DNA from 3 places in the Pseudomonas sp. TMW22091 genome. Region 2 is predicted to be linked to each of the others. Evidence: predicted binding sites of a transcription regulator. Region 2 holds the regulator's gene; each other region holds the start of a gene.
What was found. The regulator FliA, encoded in region 2, starts transcription of late flagellar genes. The targets are predictions, from matches to a motif close to CTAAAGTTTNNNNNNNNNNNGCCGNTAA.
Positions count from the first base shown of each region.

Region 1: a site for FliA is predicted at 1,232-1,259, ahead of EQV93_RS01140 (flagellar protein MotY). Genes of this name have one in related genera too.
Region 3: a site for FliA is predicted at 1,101-1,128, ahead of flgM (flagellar biosynthesis anti-sigma factor FlgM). Genes of this name have one in related genera too.

Region 1 covers NZ_SCFI01000001.1:247,117-249,978, reverse strand. The annotation lists gene rnt (ribonuclease T) at 1-123, opposite strand, end outside; gene pyrC (dihydroorotase) at 120-1,166, opposite strand; gene EQV93_RS01140 (flagellar protein MotY) at 1,322-2,227, shown strand; gene EQV93_RS01135 (argininosuccinate synthase) at 2,354-2,862, shown strand, end outside.
Region 2 covers NZ_SCFI01000003.1:498,735-501,596, reverse strand. The annotation lists gene flhF (flagellar biosynthesis protein FlhF) at 1-322, shown strand, start outside; gene fleN (flagellar synthesis regulator FleN) at 439-1,269, shown strand; gene fliA (RNA polymerase sigma factor FliA) at 1,266-2,009, shown strand; gene EQV93_RS08950 (chemotaxis response regulator CheY) at 2,254-2,625, shown strand; gene EQV93_RS08945 (protein phosphatase CheZ) at 2,646-2,862, shown strand, end outside.
Region 3 covers NZ_SCFI01000007.1:251,436-254,297, forward strand. The annotation lists gene EQV93_RS15645 (chemotaxis protein CheV) at 1-165, opposite strand, end outside; gene flgA (flagellar basal body P-ring formation chaperone FlgA) at 242-1,012, shown strand; gene flgM (flagellar biosynthesis anti-sigma factor FlgM) at 1,165-1,488, shown strand; gene EQV93_RS15660 (flagella synthesis protein FlgN) at 1,539-2,006, shown strand; gene EQV93_RS15665 (flagellar brake protein) at 2,101-2,841, shown strand.

The sequences.
Region 1 (2,862 bases), on a different contig from region 2:
ATTGAAACCGCCAGTCTCAACGTCGATTACGACAGGCAGGTAGCCGCGAAAGCGCTCGGCCATCGGGTGGCGTGGGCCGCCATGGCCGCCTTCGTGTTCGTCATCATAATGGTCGTCGCTCACAGTGTTTCCTCCAGCAGGCGCCAGCGCAGTTTTTCACCGGCGCGCAGCGGAATTACGTTCAGCTCGCCAAATGGCAGGCTTGTAGGTGCGGTCCACTCCTGGCGAACCAGAGTGATATGTTCGGTGCTGGCAGGCAGTCCGTAGAAACGAGGACCGTTGAGGCTGGCAAACGCCTCCAGTTTGTCCAGCGCATTACGCTGTTCAAAGGCCTCGGCATACATTTCAATTGCCGCGTAAGCGGTGTAGCAACCGGCACATCCACACGCAGCTTCTTTAGCGTGTTGAGCATGCGGCGCAGAGTCTGTGCCCAGGAAGAATTTTTCGCTGCCACGGGTGGCTGCATCCAGCAACGCTTCCTGATGAGTGTTGCGCTTGAGAATCGGCAAGCAATAGAAGTGCGGGCGAATACCGCCCACCAGCATGTGATTGCGGTTGTAAAGCAGGTGATGGGCAGTGATGGTTGCGCCGACGTTGGCCGAAGCCTCATTGACGAACTGCACGGCGTCAGCGGTTGTGATGTGCTCAAACACTACCTTGAGTGTTGGGAAGCGCTCAACAACTCGACGCATATGCTCATCGATGAATATTTTCTCGCGATCGAAGACGTCTACGTCGGTGCGAGTCACTTCGCCGTGAATCAGCAGAGGCATGCCCACTTCGGCCATGACTTCCAGAACCGGGAAGATCGCATCGATACTGGTCACGCCAGAGTCGGAGTTTGTCGTAGCGCCAGCCGGGTAAAGCTTGGCTGCATGGACGAAACCGCTGGCCTTGGCCGTACGAATATCTTCTGGCTGTGTGCGGTCAGTCAGGTAGAGCACCATCAACGGTTCGAAACGGCTGCCGGCAGGGCGGGCAGCCAGAATGCGCTGGCGATAGGCATCGGCTTCGGCAGCATTACGCACCGGCGGTACCAGGTTAGGCATGATGATGGCGCGGCCAAAAGTACGCGCAACATCCGCGACAGTGTGGGGCAACACAGCACCATCGCGAAGATGTATATGCCAGTCGTCGGGACGCAGCAGGGTCAGGCGGTCAGACATTGGGGATTCCAGGCGGGTCAAACTGAAGCGAATGCTACCGGAAAAGACACTTTCAGGCACTCGCTATCAAGTTTTGTAGCTGCTAACCGATATAAAAAAGGTCTGCCGTAAACCAATGGCCTGATTTTTTGCTTTTCAAGCCTGTGGAGCTTGCCGTGCGCCAGTGTTATTTATTCCTGCTGACCCTGTTCACCTGCCTGCCTGCCATGGCGATGACTTTCCAGACGCGACTGGAGAGTATTGAGTGGAAAGTAGAAGGGGACAAGTTTGAGTGTCGTCTGATCCAGCCAATCACCGATTTTGGCTCTGGGGCTTTTGTCCGTCGGGCAGGTGAGCAAGCCGTATTTCGGCTTAACAGCTCTAACTCAGTGCTGGGGGAAGGCTCTGCAACTTTGTTGGCAGCAGCGGCACCGTGGCAGCCGGGTCGTGGGGACATTAACCTCGGCTCAGTGCGTATTGGGCGTGGGCACGTGCTGTTCAACAGCTCTCAGGTTCAGGCCGGGCGCTTGTTTCGTGGCTTGCTGGAGGGGCGCAGTCCAGTGGTGAGGCATTACTCGGCGACCAGTGGTGTGTCAGAGGTTCGATTACTCCCCGTCAGATTTCGCCAGGCCTATGGTGATTTCCAGGCTTGCACCACAAAGCTGCTGCCCAAGAATTTCGAACAGGTTCAGCAAAGTCGAATTGCTTTTCCGGGGGCCGCCATTGAGCTTGATGCCTCGGCGCTGAGAAGCCTTAATGTGATCATCGAGTATTTAAAGGTAGATCCCACGGTCAATCGCATCATCCTTGACGGCTATTCAGATAACAGTGGCAATCGCTTAACCAATCGTGAACTGTCACGGCGACGGGCATTGGCAGTCATGGACTTTTTCAAGGCCCATGGATTCGACGAATCACAGATCAGCTTGCGTTTTCATGGCGAACAGTACCCTTTGGTGCCTAACACCAGTGCGGCTAACCGCGCTAAAAACCGCCGGGTCATCGTACGATTGGAGCGTACGGGCACGTCAGGCAAGGCCGTTCCGCAAACGGCTGTCAGTAACCCCGCGAGCCTTACTTGAGAACATTTCTCGTCGCCTTGTTGAAACTTACTGTCGCTTTGTCGTCTTAAGGTGTCGCCCCTCTGTAAATTAGCGCACGTGGGCGGTAGACTGTTCGGCTTTTCGAACAACCCGTGGAGTGATGGCATGGCGGACGTAAACAAGGTCGTTCTGGCTTATTCGGGCGGCCTGGACACTTCGGTGATCCTCAAGTGGCTGCAGGATACTTATAACTGTGAAGTCGTAACCTTTACCGCTGACCTGGGTCAGGGTGAAGAGGTTGAACCTGCACGCGCCAAGGCGCTCGCCATGGGCGTCAAGGAAATCTACATTGATGACCTGCGTGAAGAGTTTGTTCGAGACTTCGTGTTCCCGATGTTCCGCGCCAACACCGTTTATGAAGGTGAGTACCTGCTGGGTACCTCCATCGCGCGTCCTCTGATTGCCAAGCGTCTGATCGAAATCGCCAACGAAACAGGGGCTGATGCCATCTCCCATGGCGCGACGGGCAAAGGTAACGACCAAGTCCGTTTCGAGCTGGGTGCTTACGCACTTAAGCCGGGCGTAAAAGTTATTGCTCCTTGGCGCGAGTGGGATTTGCTGTCTCGTGAAAAGCTCATGGATTACGCTGAAAAGCACAACATCCCTATCGAGCG
Region 2 (2,862 bases):
GGTGCTGGCCACCACCAGTCAGAAGCAGGTGTTGCAGGCCGCCTACCTCAGCTATAAACGCTGCGGGCTGGCCGGTTGCATTCTGACTAAACTCGATGAAACGGCCTGTTTGGGCGAAGTGCTGAGCCTGGCAATCAGCAACGATTTGCCGGTGGCGTATCTGACTGACGGCCCGCGTATCCCCGACGACCTGCATCTGCCGCGTCGTCATCAGTTGGTGAGTCGTGCAGTCAGTGTGCAAATGCAGGAAGATCCCAGCGAGGAGGCCATGGCCGATATGTTCGCTGATATCTATACCAGCCCCCCCGAGCGGGTCGGTTAAGCGAGTCAATATGAGTTGCAATGTACCTACACCGATGGTTTGCAAGGTGTGGTGCCTTCGGGCACACGCAGCCAGCCGTTGTAGCCGCGTCTAAGAAAGACAAGGTAAGAAAGATCATGGGCAGCATGCATCCCGTACAGGTGATCGCAGTGACCGGCGGCAAAGGTGGCGTCGGTAAAACTAACGTGTCAGTGAATTTGTCCATCGCGTTGGCCGAACTGGGTCGGCGTGTGATGTTGATGGACGCTGATCTTGGGTTGGCTAACGTTGATGTCCTGCTGGGGCTGACCCCCAAATACACCCTGGCCGATGTGGTCGAGGGCCGTTGTGAGCTGCGCGATGTCCTGCTGACAGGCCCCGGCGGTATACGTATCGTACCGGCCGCTTCTGGCACTCAGAGCATGGTCAACCTGAGTCCGGCGCAGCATGCGGGCCTGATTCAGGCGTTCAGTGACCTCAGTGACAACCTCGATGTGCTGGTGATCGATACCGCAGCCGGCATCGGTGATTCGGTCGTGAGTTTTGTTCGAGCCGCCCAAGAGGTGTTGCTGGTGGTCTGCGATGAGCCCACGTCGATCACGGATGCCTACGCGCTGATCAAGTTGCTGAACCGCGATTACGGCATGAACCGCTTCCGCGTATTGGCCAATATGGCGCAAAGCCCTCAGGAAGGCCGCAACCTGTTTGCCAAGCTGACCAAGGTCACGGACCGCTTTCTTGACGTTGCCCTGCAATACGTGGGCGCTATCCCCTATGACGAATGCGTACGCAAGGCGGTGCAAAAACAGCGCGCCGTGTATGAAGCATTTCCGCGTTCCAAATGCTCGCTGGCCTTCAAGGCCATCGCGCAAAAAGTCGACACGTGGCCGTTACCGGCCAATCCCCGAGGCCATCTCGAATTTTTTGTCGAGCGTCTTGTGCAGCAAGCAGGTGGAGGACGGCATTGATGACCGCGAGCGGCTATCGCATGTACAGCAAGGCGTCGCGCGACAATCAGTACGAACTGATCGAGCGCTACGCACCGTTGGTCAAGCGTATTGCCTATCACCTGCTGGCGCGCTTGCCCGCCAGCGTGCAGGTGGATGATTTGATCCAGGCCGGGATGATCGGTCTGCTTGAAGTGTCGACCAAGTACGACGCAACCAAAGGTGCGAGTTTTGAGACGTACGCGGGCATTCGCATTCGCGGCGCCATGCTCGATGAAGTGCGCAAGGGCGACTGGGCGCCACGCTCGGTGCACCGCAATACGCGCATGGTCAGTGACGCAATTCGCGTTATTGAAGCAAAAACCGGGTGTGACGCTAAAGATCATGAGGTTGCGGCCGAACTCCAGTTAAGCCTGGATGATTATTACGCCATTTTGAATGACACCCTGGGCAGCCGCTTGTTCAGCTTCGATGATCTGTTGCAGGACGGCGAGCACGAAGGGCTGCATGAAGATGGCGCCAGCGCGCACCTTGAACCCTCGCGGGATCTGGAAGACGAGCGCTTTCAGGTGGCGTTGGCCGAGGCCATCAGCCTGTTGCCGGAGCGCGAGCGTCTGGTGCTGGCGCTGTATTACGACGAGGAGTTGAACCTCAAGGAAATCGGCGAAGTGCTGGGGGTCAGCGAATCGCGGGTCAGCCAGTTGCACAGCCAGTGCGCCGCGCGTTTGCGCGCCCGTCTGGGCCAGTGGCGCGCACATTGAAACACTGATTCATTCGTAGCAGCTGCCGCAGGCTGCGTTCGATTGCGCAGCGATCGTCAACCCAGAGCCCGTGGTGTGGCAGATACGCCGCAGTCGCTGCATTGACGACGGCTTTGCCGCCGAACGTCGCCTGCGGCAACTGCTACGAAATTGACGGGCTTTTGATAATTACCGAATTGATTGAATGGCGCGCTCAGAGTGTGGGCGCGGCAAAGACCGCTTGGAGGCCGTATTGGACAAGAACATGAAGATCCTTATCGTTGATGACTTTTCAACGATGCGCCGGATCATTAAAAACCTGTTGCGTGACCTCGGGTTCACGAACACGGTCGAGGCGGATGACGGCAACACCGCGTTGCCGATCCTCAGGTTGGGCAGCATCGACTTTCTGGTGACCGACTGGAACATGCCGGGCATGAGCGGTATCGATTTGCTGCGTCAGGTGCGAGCCGACGAAAAGCTCAAACATTTGCCTGTCCTCATGGTGACGGCCGAGGCTAAGCGCGAGCAAATCATCGAAGCGGCCCAAGCCGGAGTTAACGGCTACGTGGTCAAGCCGTTCACGGCTCAGGCGCTCAAAGACAAGATCGAAAAAATCTTTGAACGCATCGGTTGATCGGCTGGAAGGGGGGCGCAATGGAGCATAAAGAAGCGACTCAGGGCGAGTTTGAATCGACCCTGAAAAAACATGCGCGCGAATTGGTCGAAAGCCTTGAAAAAGGGCAGTTCGGCGAGGCAGTGCAGTTGATTCATGAACTGAACCAGACCCGCGACCGCGGTCTGTACCAGGAAGTCGGCAAGCTGACCCGCGAGTTGCACAGCTCCATCGTCAACTTTCAAATAGATCCTGGCA
Region 3 (2,862 bases), on a different contig from region 2:
GGATCGAGGCATCATTGTCAGCTTGGGGCATTGCAGCACCTCCCTGACCTTGAACACATTGATCCCGTAAAGCTGCGGCCCGTCCAGACGAAACAGCAACAGCTCCAGACGGTTTTGCCCCACCAATTGAGTGCGCTGGTTAACCGCATCCATCACCCCAGCCATACTCAGCTCCTTTTAAAACTTTAAGTTACGACACTCGCCGCCCGGTAAACGGCACGGGCTTTGCTATTTATCTTTCATGAATACCAAAACGACAAATTCCTGCCGCGAATCCAACGCCTTCAGCCTGCGCCGTCGATGCTTGAGTCTGTTGGCAGTCGCGTGCCTGATTAGCGTAGGCAAATATTCCTACGCTGATGGCTTTACTTCTCCTACGCAACTTATCGGCGTCACCCAAGGCTTTCTTGAGTTCACCGTCGAAGACTACCTTGCCACTGGTCAGATAGAAGGCCGCTATGAGATTCAAGTAAACAATCTCGACCCACGCCTGCGTCTGGCCGAGTGCGACAGAGAATTGACAGCCACCCTTGAAAGCCCGGCTCAACCCATGGGCCGAGTGATCGTGCGGGTTCGCTGCGAAGGCGCCTCACCCTGGACCATCTTTGTCCCCGCTCAGGTCCGGCTTTTCCGCGATGTGATCATCGTCACCCACCCTCTGAAACGCGGCATGCTTGTGGACTACGCCGATGTCGCCCTGCGCGAACGTGACGTCAGCCAAATCAATCAAGGCTATATGACCGCGACCGAATTGGCCGTGGGCCAAAAACTGCTGCGTCCTGTGGTGACCGATCAAGTGTTGACCCTGACGCATCTGGAACAAAACGCCGCTGTTCGAAAAGGCGACCATGTGGTTATCAGTGCTCGCAGCGGCACATTAAGTGTCAAGATGCCCGGCGAGGCGCTGTCGGACGGCGGCCTCAGCGAGCAGATACGCGTAAGAAACCTGAACTCCAAACGTGTGATCAAGGCGCGGATCACAGGGCCCGGTCAAGTCGAGGTGGCACTGTAAGCTTTTCTGGCATCAGTCTTGTGACTTTCCTACACTGTCACCTGACTTAGATCAGTACATGCTCAGCCACACCTATGATTAATCAAGCCTAAAGTTTTTCCGGGTATGGCCGAAAACATGGCAAGCGTCCAAATACCCAGAGGTTTTTCGTTATGGTTATCGACTTCAGTCGTCTCAACAGCGCCCCGCCAGTTGCCGGCAGTACGCGCAGCAACGCCAATCAGGAAGCAGGCAGCGCCACGCAAGCGGCCCCTGTGCAAAGCCCTGAAGCTACAACCATCGCCCCGAGTGGTGAATCGGTAAGCTTGAGCCCGCAGGCTCAGCAACTACAAAAAATCAGCGACTCATTGCGCGATCAACCGGTGGTTAACAGCGATCGAGTCGCCGAGCTGAAACAAGCCATTGCCGACGGCAGTTATAAAGTCGACAGCAGCCGGGTCGCCAGCAAACTGCTCAACATCGAAGCCCAGCACTAGCCCTCGGGGCGGGTGCCAGGCTTTTGGACGCTTAACTCCCAGAGCCCGCCATGCACGACGAAAATTTGCTGCAACTGATCAATGACGACCTGGCACCTGCTGAGCAACTGCTCGGCTTGTTGCAGGAAGAGTCCATCGCCCTCAAAGGGCGCGACATGGTGCACCTGGAATACATTCTGGCGCGTAAACATTCGTTAATCATTCTGCTCGATCAACATGGTCGCAAGCGCAGCGAGATTTTGGCCAGCCTGGGCCTGACCACCAATCGCAAGGGGCTTGAAAGCCTCGCCAGCCACTCCAGCGTAGGTGAGCAGTTGCTCAGCCAAAGCGATGCCCTGAACCAGTTGCTTGCTCAGTGCCATGCCGCCAATCAGCTCAACGGCCAATCGATTCAGACGCAACAGGCGATTACCGCCAACCAACTGCGCATCCTGCATGGCGGCGAAGTGCCCTCTTTGTACACCGCACGCGGCACCACATCGATGTTGAACAAGCCTCGCGCCTATAGCCAGGTGTGACCCCTAGTCGTCATGCAGCCTAGCGAGAAGCGCAACATGATGGCAAAATGCCGCACTCTTGTGTTGCTGTACTTTGCCTGGAGACTGATGAACCGTGTTCGATGCCCAAGATGCTCCGCAGCCGCCCAAGGTGCTGGCCACGCCGTTGGAAATAGCTTCCAACCTGCGGTTGCTACAAGAGAGTCATGACCCGCTGATCATCACATTCCAGGATCGCACCCAGCGTTTCCAGAGCTATGTGGTGGATGTAAACCGTGAGAACAACACCCTCACTCTGGACGAAATGATCCCAAGAGAGGGTGAGCGTTTTCTTGAAGCGGGCGTACCTTTTCGGGTCGAAGGCTTCCATGACGGCGTACGAATTGCCTGGGAATGCACAACCTCATTGACCATCGATGACGTCAACGGTCATCGCTGCTATCGCGGTGCACTCCCGGGCGAAGTGGTTTATCACCAGCGCCGAAACGCCTTTCGCGCGGCGTTGAGGTTGGCCAATCTGGTCAATGTCGAAGTGGCGGGGGAGAAGCTCAAAACCCCAATCAAAGGCAAATTGCTGGACGTCTCCGCCACAGGCTGCAAGCTGCGCTTTGAAGGGGATATCAGCCAAAGCATGCAATTGGGTCAGGTGTATGAACGCTTTAACGCGGCCCTGCCCTTTGGTGCCATGTCGACACCGGTCGAGATGCGTTACCTGCATTTTGAAGAGCGACTGAACATTACTTTTGCTGGCATGCGTTTTCACAATATCAGCGGTGCCGTGCAGCGCCAGGTCGAACGCTTTGTCTATCAACTGCAACGTGAAGCGCGACAGTTTGATAAAGACGACGATTATTGATTCGTCCGCCATCCGCATCGC